Regions from separate parts of the Devosia lacusdianchii genome, predicted to be linked through region 1. Evidence: predicted binding sites of a transcription regulator. Region 1 holds the regulator's gene; the other holds the start of a gene.

The links. The regulator HrcA, encoded in region 1, represses chaperone genes, less so after heat shock. The targets are predictions, from matches to a motif close to GTTAGCACTCNCNNNNNGNGAGTGCTAAC.
Positions count from the first base shown of each region.
Region 2: the regulator HrcA is predicted to act here: its motif matches at 2,434-2,462, upstream of MF606_RS03965 (co-chaperone GroES).

Region 1 is NZ_CP092483.1:4,256,930-4,264,762, reverse strand. Features, by position in the region: gene hemW (radical SAM family heme chaperone HemW) at 1-410, opposite strand, end outside; gene MF606_RS21125 (non-canonical purine NTP pyrophosphatase) at 400-1,041, opposite strand; gene MF606_RS21120 (hypothetical protein) at 1,038-1,208, opposite strand; gene rph (ribonuclease PH) at 1,205-1,921, opposite strand; gene hrcA (heat-inducible transcriptional repressor HrcA) at 2,062-3,135, shown strand; gene grpE (nucleotide exchange factor GrpE) at 3,293-3,874, shown strand; gene pncA (bifunctional nicotinamidase/pyrazinamidase) at 4,015-4,650, opposite strand; gene pabB (aminodeoxychorismate synthase component I) at 4,662-6,437, opposite strand; gene MF606_RS21090 (hypothetical protein) at 6,639-6,968, shown strand; gene dnaK (molecular chaperone DnaK) at 7,235-7,833, shown strand, end outside.
Region 2 is NZ_CP092483.1:807,654-815,486, forward strand. Features, by position in the region: gene MF606_RS03955 (BrnA antitoxin family protein) at 1-195, opposite strand, end outside; gene groL (chaperonin GroEL) at 409-2,049, opposite strand; gene MF606_RS03965 (co-chaperone GroES) at 2,101-2,391, opposite strand; gene MF606_RS03970 (DUF427 domain-containing protein) at 2,574-2,936, shown strand; gene MF606_RS03975 (hypothetical protein) at 2,996-3,190, shown strand; gene MF606_RS03980 (DMT family transporter) at 3,215-4,180, shown strand; gene MF606_RS03985 (sigma-54-dependent transcriptional regulator) at 4,380-5,810, opposite strand; gene MF606_RS03990 (ROK family transcriptional regulator) at 5,952-7,160, shown strand; gene MF606_RS03995 (EAL domain-containing protein) at 7,272-7,833, shown strand, end outside.

The DNA of each region.
Region 1 (7,833 bases):
TCGGCCAGCGGCCCTTCGCGCAGGGATTGCACGCCCAGCGACACGCGGTTCACCCCGGCACTGCGGTAACCCTTGAAGCGATCGACCTCGACGCTGGTCGGGTTGGCCTCGAGCGTGATTTCGGCGTTCTTCTCTACCGTCCAGTGCTTGGCGATCGCATCGATGATACGGCCCGTCGATTGCGGGTTCATCAGCGAGGGCGTACCGCCGCCAAAGAAGATGGATTGCACCACGCGGCCCGGCGCCAATTGCGCGGCCGTGGCGATTTCGCGCTCATAGGCGGCGACATAGTCGATCTCGTCGAACGGGCCGCGATGGACATGGGAGTTGAAATCGCAATAGGGGCACTTGGCCGCGCAGAAGGGCCAGTGCACGTAAACCCCGAACATGTCGTTGGGGTTACTGCTCAATCTGGTTCTCCACGAACAGCGCAAAGGCGCGGGCGCGGTGGCTCAGTCCCTGTTCGCCGGGCGACCAGGAATGCTTCATCTCAGCCGGCATCTGGCCGAATGTGATGTCATAGCCATCGGGCATGAAGACCGGATCATAGCCATGGCCGCGATCGCCGCGCGGCGGCCAGACCAGCGTGCCATTACACTTGCCGGCATAGATCACGTCGCGCCCATCGGGATGGGCGAGGCAGAGCGTGGCGTTGAACGAGCCCTTGCGCTGGCCGGGCGAGGTCGCATTGGCAGCCTGCAGCGCATCTTCGAGGCGCTTCATGGCGTGGTTGAAATCGCGCGGCACCCCCGCCCAGTCGGCGGTGTAAACACCGGGCTCGCCATTAAGCGCGTCGACGCAGAGGCCGGAATCATCGCTCAGAGCCAGCATGCCGGAGCCCTGTGCCGCGGCATGCGCTTTGAGGCGGGCGTTTTCGGCAAAGGTAGTACCGGTCTCTTCGGGCTCGGGCAGGCCGAGTTCGCCAGCCGAAACCAGTTCGAGGCCAAACGGCTCGAACAGTTCCTGAAATTCCTTCAGCTTGCCCGCATTATGCGTGGCCAGCACCAGGCGATCGCCTTCGCGGAGCCGAGGGATGCTCATCGGGCCACGCCCTTGCTCTTGGTGCGCGCGGCAGCGCGGGACGATTGATCGAGGGCGCGCGCGACGTCATGCCAGAGGGCGCAGTTTTCGCCCGGGACCGAGCGCACGGGCTCTGCCGGCTTGGCGGCAGGCTGACGCGCGACTTTCTTGAGGAGCCAACCGATCATGCTTGCAGCGCCACCTGTTGCATCAGGGTCAATTCGCCAACGCCCTGTTCGGCCAATTCCATCAGCGCATTGAGCTCGTCGCGGCTGAACGGCGCCTGTTCGGCAGTGCCCTGGATTTCGACGAACTTGCCTGACCCGGTCATGACGAAGTTGGCGTCGGTATGGGCTTCGACGTCTTCGAGATAGTCGAGATCGAGCACCGGCGCCCCGCGATAGATGCCGCAGGATACGGCGGCGACCGAATCGCGCAGGGCCTTGCCCTTGGTCAGCTTGCGCTCATCCATCCAGGCGATCGCGTCGGCCAGCGCCACATAGGCGCCGGTGATTGAAGCGGTGCGGGTGCCGCCATCGGCTTCGAGCACGTCGCAATCGATGGTCACCTGGTTTTCGCCAAGCAGCTGCATATCGACCACGGCGCGGAGCGAGCGGCCGATGAGACGCTGGATTTCCTGGGTGCGTCCGGACTGCTTGCCTGCCGTGGCTTCACGACGGGTGCGCGAGCCGGTGGCGCGGGGCAGCATGCCATATTCGGCGGTGACCCAGCCCTGGCCCTTGCCGCGCAGCCAGCCCGGCAGGCTGGTTTCGACCGATGCGGTGACCAACACCTTGGTATTTCCGAACGAGACGAGGCAGGAGCCTTCGGCCTTCTGGGCCACGTTGCGCTCGATGGTCACTGATCGCATCTGGTTGGGTTCACGTCCGGAAGGGCGCATCAAGAATCCGCTTGGAAATTTCTATTAACCGCCTCTTAACCCTCCTCAGCCCCGCTCACAAGCGGCGGTGGCTTGGCGTAGGGGCGCAATGCGCTTAAATGAGACGCCAGGGTTAAAGTGGACGATTTTATCGAAACGGCATGAGCAAGCCTCCCGAAGATTTTTTGAGCGTGCTCAATGCCCGCAGCCAGGACATCTTTCGGCGGCTGGTGGAACGCTATCTCGATACCGGCACGCCGGTGGGCTCGCGCGACCTCAGCCGCATGCTGCAGACGGGGCTGTCGCCGGCTTCGGTGCGCAATGTCATGGCCGATCTCGAAGATCTGGGGCTCATCGCGGCACCGCATACTTCGGCGGGCCGGGCGCCGACGCAGGAGGGCTTGCGGTTTTTTGTCGACGCCATGCTGGAGGTCGGCGCGGTCAACGAAAGCGAACGCAGCCAGATCGCCAAATCGATCGAGGGCCAGCGCCAGGGGCAAGTCGAGGATGTGCTGACCGAGGCCAGCCAATTGCTCAGCGGCCTGAGCCAGGGCGCTGGCGTGGTGATCGCCACCAAGGCCGACATGATCCTGCGCCACATCGAATTCGTGCGGCTCGATTCGACCCGCGCCATGGCGATCATGGTCGGGCAGGACGGGCAGGTGGAAAACCGCATCATGGATACGCCGCCGGGACTAACGGCGAGTGCGCTGGCTCAGGCGGGCAATTACCTGGCCCATCATGTGGTGGGGCGCACCATAGCCGAAGCGCGCAAGGTGCTGGCCGAACAGCGCGCCGAGCAACGGGCCGAGCTCGACGAGCTGACGCAGAAGCTGGTGGATGCTGGGATCGCGACCCTCAGCCAGGCCTCGGCAACCAGCGCGCCGACAGTGATCGTGCGCGGCCGCGCCAACCTCATCAACGACACGATGGCATCGGACGAATTGCTGCGCATGCGGCAATTGTTCGACGAGCTCGAAAGCAAGGATGGCCTGCTGGAGCTGCTGGGCGATGCCGAGAAGGCGCAAGGCGTGCGCATCTTCATCGGTTCGGAGAACAAGCTGTTCTCGCTTTCGGGCTCCTCGGTCATCCTCTCGCCCTACAAGGATGCCAATGACAAGGTGGTGGGCGTGCTGGGCGTGATCGGGCCGACCCGACTCAATTACGCCCGCATCGTGCCGGTGGTGGACTATACCGCCAATGTGATCACGGCGATGATGGCGCGGAAGCGATGATGGCGCGGAAGCGATGATTTTGACCTTTGGCGCCGGTGGAGCAATGGCCTCGGCGTCACGGTGAGCGTTGCCGGTCCGGTGCACTATGACTTGAAAAGGACACTGGTTTGGCCGATATGCGGGGCAAATTCTTTGGTTTTTGCGGAATAGAACAATGATGAGCGACGAGAACGCCGCCTCGGGCGAGACGCCTGAAGTCGAAATCACCAGTGAGCAGCCGGCGGTTGACCCGGTCGAGGCGCTGCGCGTTGAGAATGCTGAGCTCAAGGACCGCGTGCTGCGGACCATTGCCGAGATGGAAAACTTGCGCAAGCGGACCGAGCGCGACGTCGCCGATACGCGCAGCTACGCCATTGCCGGCTTTGCCCGCGACATGCTCTCGGCCACCGACGCGCTGAGCCGCGCCCTGATGGTGCTGCCGGCGGAAGCGCGCGAAAATGGCGATGCGACCACCAAGAGCCTGATCGAAGGCATCGAGATGACCGAGCGCGAAATGCAGCGCCTCTTGGCCAAGCACGGCGTCAAGCCGATCGAGGCCGAGGGCCAGAAATTCGATCCGCACAAGCACCAGGCCATGTTCGAAGTCCCCGATCCGAGCCGGCCGGAAGGTACGGTGGTGCAGGTGGTGCAGGCCGGTTTCGCTATCGGCGACAGGGTTTTGCGCCCCGCCATGGTCGGCGTCGCCAAGGGCGGCCCGAGCCACGCTCCGGCGGACGAGGCAATCGACAAGAGCGTCTGAGACGCGACGAAGCGTTTCACGTGAATCCCCGCGCAAGCGGGGATTTTCGTTTGGGCTTGAGTTGCACGCCGTACACACTCGATCGTCACCCTCGGGTCAAGCCGAGGATGACGTGCAGTGGGCGGGGGAGGGGTGCCCGCCTACCCCAGAATTTGCTTGCTCATCACCCGCTCCACCCCAGCCTCGGCCATATCGGCCCAGGCCTTGGCGAGACTTCCCGCATTGTCGATGGCCCGCGTCGCATCCTCGATCACGGTCACGTCGAACCCGGCGGCCGCCGCATCGATGGCGGTCCAGCCGACGCAGAAATCGGTGGCGAGGCCCACCACATAGAGCCGACCGAGATCGCGCTCGTTGAGATAACCAGCCAGGCCGGTCAGCGTTTCGCGATCGGCTTCCTGGAAGCCGGAATAGGAATCGATCAACCGGTTGTACCCCTTACGGATAATGAGTTGCCCGTGGGGAATGTCGAGATCGGCTGACAGTGCCGCGCCTTGCGTGTTCCACACGCAGTGGTCGGGCCACAGCACCTGCGTGCCATAGGGCAGTTCCACGGTCTCGAACGGCGCCTTGCCGGGATGCTGGCTGGCAAAGGAAATGTGGTCGGCCGGATGCCAGTCCTGGGTGAACACGACATTGGTAAAATGGCGCGCCAGCGTGTTGATCAGCGGCACGATCTCATCGCCGCCGGCTACCGCAAGGTTGCCGCCGGGCAGGAAGTCGTACTGCATGTCGACGACGACCAGCACGTCCCGCGGGGTGATTTCGATCGTCATCGGCTTGTCTCCTAGGTCTTGATCCACTCGGCGCGCATCAGGCCGCGCACCGAATTGCCCAGCCAGATTGCCTCGGCGGTTTCGAGATCGGCAAGGGTCAAACGCTGCTCGACAGCCTTGCCGGTAGCGATGAGCTCGGCCCGCAGCGTGCCGGGCAGCAGACCGGCGGACAAAGGCGGGGTAAGCAGCATGCCGTCGCGTTCGACAAAGAGGTTGGTGATCGAACCTTCGGTGAGTTCGCCCCGCTCATTGCGGAACACCACCTCATCGACGCCAAGCTCGGCATGGGCGCGCTGGCGCGGCTCGTCGTAGAAGGCGCGATTGGTCGTCTTGTGCGCCAGCCAGCGGCTTTGCGAATCGAGCGGTTCGGCGGCGATGGCGAAGCGGAACACCGCCGGATTGGCCGGCAGCGGCACGGCGGAGACGGCGGGGCCGGATGCGTCAAGAGTCAGCCGCACGCGCATGCGATCGGCCGTCATGGTGACGCCGCGAAGCGTTGCGGTGATGGCTTCCCGGTCGCAGGGCAATTCGAAATAGCGCGCGGACAGCTCCAGCCGTGCCATGTGCCGGTCAAGCAGCCAATAGCCCTTGTCCCGTTCCCAGAGCAGGGTTTCGATCAGCGTGACCGGAGCAGCCGGTTCGGTGAAGAACGCCATCTTGAGCAGCGCCTCGCGATACTCGTCCTCGGCGACACTGTCGGCCACGATACCGCCGCCGATACCAATCTGGCCGTGACCATCGCTGTCGATAACCGCAGTGCGAATGGCGACGTTGAGGGCCAGGTCGCCATTGGGGGCAAAATAGCCGATCGAGCCGGTATAAAGCCCGCGCGGCCCGGTCTCGACTTCGTCGATGATTTCCATGGCGCGCAGTTTCGGGGCGCCGGTGATTGAACCACAGGGGAAGAGATTGGCAAGCAGGCCGGTCGTGGTCACCCCCGGGCGGCGTTGGGCTGTTATGCCCGAGGTCATGGTGTGGAGCGTCTTGTAGGTCTCGACGGTGAAGAGGTCTGTGACCTTGACCGAGCCGATTTCGGAGATGCGACCCAGATCGTTGCGCAGCAGGTCGACGATCATCAGGTTTTCGGCGCGGTTCTTTTCGTCCGCCGCCAGGGCGGCACGGCCGGCTTCGTCCTCGGCCAGCGTCCGCCCGCGCGGGGCCGTGCCCTTCATCGGCCGGGCCGACAGCGTACCGGCGTCATTGCTGACGAACAGCTCGGGCGAGCGCGATAGCACCCAATGCTCGCCGGTATTGATCAGCGCGCCATAGGCCACGGGCTGCTTGCGCACCAGCTCGCGGTAGAGCGCCACCGGATCGCCTTCGAGACGAAAGCGCGCCTTGAAGGTGAGGTTGACCTGATAGGTATCGCCAGCGGCGATCAGCGCTTTGACCTGGTCAAAGGCAGTGCCATAGCTGGCGAAGTCGCGGCTCGGCACGATATCGACGGCGCGGCCTTCCAAGCCCGCGGCTGCGGCTGTCAGGCGGTGATCGACCTCGGCAGTGTCCAGCCGCTCGGGGGCGTCGTAAAGGCCGAGCCAGAGCAGGGGCGTTGCGCCGGGCGCGGGCAGCCGGGACAGCAGCCGCTCCTCGAATACGAAGCCCAGCTCGTAGGCCAGATATCCGGCCGCCCACAGGCCGCGCTCGGCCGCCGTTTCCAGCCGGGACAGTGCAGCAGTTGCCTCGGCGGCATTATGGGCGACCAGGATTTCGCGCGGGCCAGTGAACAGCAGGTTCTGCCCCCCGGGGTCGAGGGTATCGTGAAGCAGCACTGTGCCGGGGGCGAACATGGCAGCTTTCTAGGGCGGCGGCGCGACAAAGGAAAGTCGCAACCTAGCTGAGATTGATCGCGACCACTGGCCGTCGCTGCCGGCCAGAATTCCCCGATGTACCGGTATCTCGAAACCCCGTGAAGCGGGGTCGGATACGTTCTATGTCGGAAAGCCGCAATCCCGCAGGCGCGGGGCCATCGGCATCGGGACCCAAGAGCAATGAACATCATTATCAAAAGCGGTATTGCCGTCCTGGCAGTGGCGGGCACGACGCTGCCCACCATGGCTGAAGACATCTATTTTACCCTGATCAACTCGGCGTCTCGCTCGTTGCAGTATTTTTACGTCGCGCCAGTCAATGACCGTTATTGGAGCCACGACCTGCTCGGGTCCGACCAGACCCTGGCGCCGGGCTATCAGAGCACGGTGATCATCGCCGACGGCTCGACCGCGTGCCTCTATGACTTCAAGATGATAATGACCGGCGGCACTGAGATCGTGGTCAGCAACATCAACATCTGCGACCTCAACAGCTACACGCTGTACTAGCTCGAATCTCGATCCCTGCCATTTCGCATACGGCGCCATTGCAACAGTGGCGCCGCTATCACTTTTGGCTTTCGTCAGCTGAATGACCCAAACCCGCGGCAAATGTGCCTTTTGCGCGCTTGAAGCCTTAGGGCCACCCCCCTATATACGCCGCAGGCCCAGCGATGGGCACATTTGAGTTGCAAGGAACCCGGCCCGTGTCAGGCCACGGGGCTGCCTCGCGAGAGGGGTCTCATCATGGGTTTGCTGAAAGAGAGGCTAGTATAATGGCAAAAGTCATCGGTATCGACCTGGGCACCACCAATAGCTGCGTTGCAGTCATGGACGGTGCGAATCCGAAGGTCATCGAAAACGCGGAAGGGGCGCGTACCACCCCCTCGATGGTCGCTTTCTCCAAGGATGGCGAACGTCTCGTCGGCCAGCCGGCCAAGCGCCAGGCGGTCACCAATCCCGAAAATACCCTGTTTGCCGTCAAGCGCCTGATCGGGCGCCGGTTTGATGATGCCGTCGTCGCCAAGGACAAGAACCTGGTGCCGTTCAAGATCGTCAAGGCCGACAATGGCGATGCATGGGTGGAAGCCTCGGGCGACAAGTATTCACCCTCGCAGGTTTCGGCCATGATCCTGCAGAAGATGAAGGAAACCGCCGAGTCCTATCTCGGCGAAACCGTCACGCAGGCCGTCATCACGGTTCCCGCCTATTTCAACGACAGCCAGCGCCAGGCCACCAAGGATGCGGGCAAGATTGCCGGCCTTGAAGTGCTGCGCATCATCAACGAGCCGACCGCTGCGGCGCTCGCCTACGGCCTCGACAAGAAGGCCGCCGGTACGATCGCGGTCTATGACCTTGGCGGCGGCACCTTCGA
Region 2 (7,833 bases), 910 kb from region 1:
GTTGATCCGGTCCTGCCAGCCGGGACCATCCTCCTGGAAGTGTTCGAGAACAGCTCGATCGAGGCGCAGCGTCACCATTTCCTTGCCCGAAGGTGGGGCGATCGTCTTTGGTGCGGCTTCTACCGGCTTGCTGGTCACAGCCTTGAAGGCGGCTTCTGCCTGGTCGAATGCACTGCCACGTCTTGGTGTCCGCATGAAATCCTCTCGATGGGCGCTTGCCGCACTGTAATGCCACGCCATTGCGCGCGGAATAAGAAAAAGGCGCAGTGTTTCCACTGCGCCTTTCCACGAAGTTCGTGACTGGGAAGAAACGAACCTCGAAGCTGGATAAGACTTCTTAGAAGTCCATACCGCCATTCGGACCGGCTTGACCGGTCCGAACACTTTGCATTTTGGGCGTTGGACTTCTTAGAAGTCCATACCGCCCATGCCGCCCATGCCGCCGCCGCCAGGCATTGCCGGTGCAGCTTCCTTCGGGGCTTCGACGATGAGGGCCTCGGTGGTGATCAGCAGCGAAGCAACCGAAGCAGCGTCCTGCAGGGCAGTGCGAACCACCTTCACCGGGTCGATAACGCCCATGGTGATCAGATCACCATATTCGCCGGTCGCGGCATTGTAGCCGAAGGTCGACGAGCTGTTCTCGAGGATCTTGCCGACGACGACGGAGCCTTCGGCACCGGCATTGTTGGCGATCGTGCGCACCGGCTCCTGCAGAGCGCGGCGAACGATGGCGATACCAGCAGCCTGGTCGGCATTGGCGCCCTTGACGGTCATGGCGTTCGAAGCACGCAGCAGCGCAACGCCACCACCGGCAACGATGCCTTCTTCAACGGCAGCGCGGGTTGCGTTCAGCGCGTCGTCGACGCGGTCCTTGCGCTCCTTGACTTCGACTTCCGTCGAGCCGCCGACCTTGATCACCGCAACGCCACCGGCGAGCTTTGCCAGGCGTTCCTGCAGCTTTTCCTTGTCGTAGTCCGAAGTGGTTTCTTCGATCTGCGACTTGATCTGGCCAACGCGGCCCTGGATGTCTTCCTGGGTGCCGGCGCCGTCGACGATCGTGGTGTTTTCCTTGGTGATTTCAACGCGCTTGGCAGTGCCGAGCATGTCGATGGTCACGTTCTCGAGCTTGATGCCGAGATCTTCGGAGATCACCGAACCACCGGTCAGGATGGCGATGTCTTCCAGCATGGCCTTGCGGCGGTCGCCGAAGCCAGGTGCCTTGACGGCAGCAACCTTGAGGCCGCCACGCAGACGGTTGACGACGAGGGTCGCGAGAGCCTCGCCTTCGATGTCTTCGGCAATGATCAGCAGCGGGCGCTGCGACTGCACGACCGACTCAAGGATCGGCAGGATAGCCTGAAGGTTCGACAGCTTCTTCTCGTGTAGGAGGATCACAGGATCTTCCAGAACGGCGGTCATCTTCTCGGCATTGGTCACGAAGTAGGGCGACAGGTAGCCGCGGTCGAACTGCATGCCTTCAACGACATCGAGTTCGGTCTCAGCGGTCTTGGCTTCTTCGACGGTGATGACACCCTCGTTGCCGACCTTCTGCATCGCTTCGGCAATCATGTCACCGATGGACGATTCACCGTTGGCCGAAATGGTGCCGACCTGGGCAACTTCGGACGACGACTTGATCTTGGACGAAGCGGCCTTGAGCGAAGCAACGACTTCTTCAACAGCCAGATCGATACCGCGCTTCAGATCCATCGGGTTGAACCCGGCGGCAACAGCCTTGACGCCTTCGACAACGATAGCCTGACCCAGAACGGTCGCGGTGGTGGTGCCGTCACCGGCAATGTCGTTGGTCTTGGAAGCGACCGAACGCAGGAGCTGGGCGCCCAGGTTCTCGAACTTGTCTTCCAGTTCGATTTCCTTGGCGACGGTCACGCCGTCCTTGGTGATGCGCGGGGCGCCGAACGACTTTTCGATAACGACGTTACGACCCTTGGGGCCGAGGGTCACCTTGACCGCATTGGCCAGGATGTTGACGCCGCGCAGCATCTTGTCGCGGGCATCGGTCGAGAACTTTACTTCTTTAGCGGCCATGGTTGGCGCTCCTTAAGAATGGTTGAAACGACGAAAGGGCAGGGAAGTCGCTTAGACTTCGACGATGCCCATGATGTCGGATTCCTTCATGATCAGCAGGTCTTCGCCGTTGAGCTTGACCTCGGTGCCGCTCCACTTGCCGAACAGCACGCGGTCGCCGGCCTTGACGTCGAGGGCATTGATCTTGCCGCTTTCGTCACGGGCGCCGGGGCCCACGGAGACGATCACGCCCTCGGAGGGCTTTTCCTTGGCGGTGTCGGGGATGATGATCCCGCCTTTGGTCTTTTCTTCGCTGTCGAGACGGCGGACGACCACGCGGTCGTGCAGAGGACGGAAGCCCATGATTGCTCCTTCTGGCATCATATAAAATGCAATTTTTCGGCTGTTAGCACTCGTCATTGTAGAGTGCTAACAGGTGCCGGGGATATATGGCTGGGGCCTGGAGGAGTCAAGGTCGGGTGAACCGACTTTGACTTCGCGCGTTTGATCCTTGTCGATCGCCCACCGCACAAGAGCAGCTAATTATGACGCGTCAATGTCTCGACAAAGATATCAAGATCACCCCGGTTTCAGGTCGCGTGCATGTCATTTTCGATGACGCCGAAATCGCCAGTTCGCTCCGGGCGCTCGAGGTCGAGGAGCCTGGCGAGCCGGTGCGCATCTATGTGCCGCGCGAAGACGTCCAGCCCGGCATTCTTGAGGCGTCCGAAACCCGCACGAGCAATCCCGCTATGGGAGAGGCGTCCTACTACACGATCAAGACGCTCACCGCCGACGGTCCCGACCAAGTCTGGTACTATCCCGACCCATGCCCGCAAGTTGAGTCCATTCGCGATCACCTCGCCTTTCGTGGCGACCGCATCGAGTATCGCCGCTCCGAGGTCTAGCAGCGACCGGGGCAACTTTCCCCCTTCCACCCCGCGCGAACCTGCGCCATAAGGCAGGCATGACCCAAGATAGCACCCTACAGATCAAGCTGCGCCTCAAGGGCGGCAGCGGCCCGAACGCCAACTGGCATTGGGAAATTCACGATGCCAACGGCAAGGTGATCAAGACCGGCTCTGCCGTCGGCCCCGAGCACAAGGCGTTCGCCACTGCGCGTATCGCCAAGGAAAAGCTGGAGCAATCCGCTAGCCGCTAAGGCGGCTCAAAAGACGAGATTGCCGTGACCACTCCAGCGCCACCCAACCCGGCAAGCCCCGCGCAACACACGGGCGGGCCGTTACGTGGCATTACGCTCAAGGTGCTCTCGGTCTGCTTCTTCGTCGTCATGGCGACCCTGCTCAAGGCCACCGCAACCATCCCCGCTGGGGAATTGGTGTTCTTCCGCTGCTTCTTCGCCATCCTGCCGGTTGTCGCTTACCTGCTCTGGCGGCGGCAATTGCGTACGGCGCTGCATACGCGTAACCCGCTCGGCCATGTGGTCAGGGCGCTTGTCGGCGCATCCTCCATGGGGCTCGGCTTCTTCGCCCTCACCCGCCTGCCGCTGCCCGAGGCGACGGCCATCGGCTATGCCGCGCCATTGCTGATCGTCCTGTTCAGCGCCGTCCTGCTCAAGGAGAAGGTTCATGCCTTCCGCTGGACGGCGGTGGTCATCGGCCTTGTCGGCGTCGTCATCATCCTCTGGCCCCGTCTGACGCTGTTCTCCAGCGGGCAGCCGCTTGGCAACAACGAGGCGATCGGCGCTGCGGCCGCATTCGGCGGCGCCATTCTTACCGCCTTCGCCATGATGCAGGTGCGCAAACTCGTGCAGACCGAGCGCACCGAGGCGATCGTCATCTACTTTTTTATCAGCGCCAGCGTGCTGTCGCTTGCCACCATCCCCTTCGGCTGGGTCATGCCCACGCCCACTCAGGCGGCGCTACTGATCGGCGCGGGATTTGCCGGCGGAATCGGGCAATTGCTGCTGACCTCATGCTACCGCTATGCCGACATGTCGGTCATCGCACCGTTCGAATATGTCTCGCTATTGCTGACCATTGTCATCGGCTTCGCCGTGTTCGGCGATATCCCGACCGTCGCGATGATCCTGGGCGCCTTGATCATCGTATTCTCGGGCATCGCCGTGATCCTGCGCGAACACTATCTCGGCCTCGACCGCGTCAAGGCACGTGAAGCCAATACGCCTTAGGCGCGCCCTCGTTACCACGGGCGCTGCATCAACTTGGCCCTTGCGTAGCGTGTTTCAGTGCATCCGATTTTGTTTCCATCGTCATTGCCCAGCTTGTCCGGGCAATCCAGCCACGCCCGCAGTCCGCACTGGACCACCCGAACAAGTCGGGTGGTGACGGGCGTGGAGGGGACCGGGATTCCGATTGGAAGTCAGACGCCTAGCTCGCCACCGCCATATCGGCCCAGCTCTGCCGCTTGCGATAAATGGTGGATGGGCTGATCTCCAGCGCCGCCGCCGCCAGCGAGACATTGCCGCCGAAGCTGGCGATCGCGTCTTCGATGATGCGTTGTTCCTGCTGCCACATCGGCAAAATGGCCGGCCGGCGCTCCGTGCGTGGCTGGCTCTCGGCCACGGGCACGATGCCGCGCGATTCGATATCGGCTGCCGCCAGCATGGCGGGCGTGATCTCGCCGCCGTCGAACATCACGACGAGCCGGCGCACCAGGTTCTGCAATTGCCGCACATTGCCCGGCCAGTCGCCCGAGGCGAGGATCCCCGCCACATCAGGCGAGTAACCGTCAAAACTCTTGTGCTCCTCGGCCGCGTAGCGTTCGAGGAAATGCCGCGCCAGCACCATGATATCGGTCGGCCGCTGGCGCAGGGGCGGCAGGTGGATCGGCAGAACATGCAGCCGGTAGAACAGGTCCTCGCGGAACTTCTTGTCGGCGATGAGCTGCATCGGATTGCGATTGGTGGCGCAGATCACCCGCACATCGACGTGCCTGACGCCCGATTCGCCCACGCGGCTCAGTGTGCCGGTCTGGAGGAACCGCAGCAGCTTGCTCTGCAGCGACAGGTCCATCTCGCCGATTTCGTCGAGGAACAGCGTACCGCCATCAGCCAGTTCGGCCGCGCCTTTGCGGTCTTCGTGGGCACCGGTAAAGGCGCCTCGCGCTACGCCGAACAGCTCGCTCTCCATCAGGTCGCGGGGAATGGCGGCGCAATTGATGGCCACCATGCGCTTGCCGCCACGCGGTCCCTTGGCGTGCAACGCCTCCGCACACACATCCTTGCCCGTGCCGCTTTCGCCGGTGATGAAGACCGGCGCCGCCGACGCTGCGATCCGGCCGATCTGCTCGTAGACGAATTGCATGGCGCTCGATGCGCCGATAAAGCCCGCGAAATCCCTGATGCCATCGGCCACCGGGGCTTCGATGCTGAGCGTGCGTCCTTTGCCGTGGCGCTGCGCCAATTCGCCGATCCGCGCCACCATGGCCGGCCCGTTGATGGGCTTGGCCACATAGTCATGGGCTCCGGCGCGCATCGCGCCGACCGCTGCCGATACGGAGGTCCCGTCCGACAGCGCCACCACCAGCGCACCCTGCGCCAGCCGCACCAGGCGCGTCACGGCGTCGTCGCTCCGATCGGACAAGTCGCCGAGGCTGGAAAGATCGGCCAATACGATATCGAAGCCGGAATCACGCAGCAGGTCGGCCGCCTGCCGTCCGCTCGTCACGGTGGTGATACGCGCGGACAGGCCCAGGCTCTGGGTCAGCGTTTCTGCCACCAGATGCGCGTGAGGCTCGTCCCGGTCGACCAGCAACAGCCGTCCATTGGGCGCGCCGTCGCTTCGAGTGTGCATCGCCATGCGGCCAGTCCTCGCATTTGTCTTGCAGCGATTGTTGGTCAACAGGGTAAATAATCCGTTCCGACTGTCGCAAATTGCAGGATGTACCTGTGCAGGCATTGCGCTTGCTTGCCCCGTTGCCTCCCGACTAAGACTCTTCCCATGCGGAAGGACTCAGTGACGCCCAAGATGGAGCCGATGGCGCGCGGCGTGGCGCAGTCGGGTGTACGGCTCGCCAATGAGCGCGCCGTGCTGACGCTCATCGCCGTCAATGCGGGCGCGTCCAATGCTGATCTGGCGCGGCTCTCCGGCTTGGGTCCGCAAACCACGTCGCGCATCGTTGCCGAGCTGGAACAGCGGGGTCTGGTGATCCGTGGGCAGGTGCTGCGCGGCCGCCGCGGCCAGCCGGCAACGCCGCTCTTTCTCAATCCGCACGGCGCCTATGCTATCGGCGTCGAAATCGGCTGGCAGCATCTGGAAGTGCTGCTGTTCGATATGGCGGGCAAAACCATCGCCAGCGTCCGGCGCAGCTATCCCTGGCCCGATGCCCGGACGATCCTGGCCGCCGCCACCGCCGAAATCGCCACGATTCGCGCCGGCATGTCCGAGCTGCAGCGCAGCCGGCTGATCGGCATCGGCCTCGCCAGCCCGTCTTTCATCGAACGGTATGTCTGCCGCCTTGGCGCCCCCGACGAGCAGGAGGCGCTCTGGGAGGGACTGAACCTCGCCGAGCGAATCGCCCGCGAGGCTGGATTGCCCACCGAATGGTTCAACGACGGCAGCGCCGGCTGCTGGGCCGAGCTCATTGCCCGGGCCCTGCCGGTCTCGCCCGGCCTGGCCTATTTGCGCGTCGGCACGTTCGTGGGCGCCGGCATCGTGGTCGAGGGCGAGCTGTGGGAAGGCCGCAGCGGCAATGCCGCCAATCTGGGTGGCATCGTGGTTTCGGACGGGGCCGGCCAGCCCATCTCGGTCCACCAGGTCGCTTCGATCGTCGCCCTGCGCCGGCAGCTCGAAGAGATCGGCCAGGCCATCCCAGATGGCAATCCGCTCAACTGGGATTGGCAGACGCTGGAGCCGGTGGTGAGCCACTGGCTCGATACGGCCGGTCTGGCGCTGGCCAAGGCCGTCATCAATACCCGGGCGGTGATCGAGTTCGACACAGCCGTGATCGGCGGCGTCATGCCGCGCGCCATAGTGGAGCGGCTCCTGGAGCGCGTGCGTCACCATATGGCGGGGTTGCCCTCTGGACCCTCCGATCCGCCTTCGATCGATATCGGTCACCTCGGCGCTTCGGCGGCAGCGACCGGCGCGGCGCAGCTGGTGCTGTTCCGACGCTTCTTCTCCCGCGCCTGGAACCTCTTTGCGGCTTGATCCCTGAATAAGCCTTGGAAGAGCTGGCCCGCGGCTTTTGTGGTGCCTTGCGCGATGCTAAGAGGGTAGGGCCGAATCCCGGCGCTTGAAGAGGGTTCCGAGGTCCCGCGCGTGCAGGCTCTGGTCTATACGTTCATTGCCCTTGCGGCGGCCGGCGTTGGCGCCACCGCCTATTTCGGGCTGACCTTCACGCCGGCCGAGGCGATCCTGGCCGCCGTGGTTTTCGGCTGCTCCTGCGTCGTCCTGCTCGAACGCAGCTTGCGCCAGCGCGCAGAGAACCGCCTCGAACGCGCCATCGAAGACCTGTCGCGCCTGCTCGCAACCGACGCCCAGGCCGGCGCCGTGCTGGGTCAGCGCATCAACGCCATGGCCGACGTCAATGCCGCGGTGCGGCTGGAAAGCGTCGAGGCCGATATTTCCGTGCTCGGCACTGTCATCCGGCAGGTCGCCGAGGCCGTGTCCGATATCGAGGAGCGCGCCAAGCCCCAGGCCAGCGGGCGCGACCGCATGATCGCCGCCGCGCCGCCGCCGCCCGCCGTTATGCGCGAACCCGAGCCAGTCATTCCGCTCGAAATGCTGCGCCAGGCCGTGGCCGAAAACCGCCTGATCTACCACATCCAGCCGGTGGTGAAGCTGCCGCAGCGCCGTCCGCAGGGCTATGATCTGGTGCCCC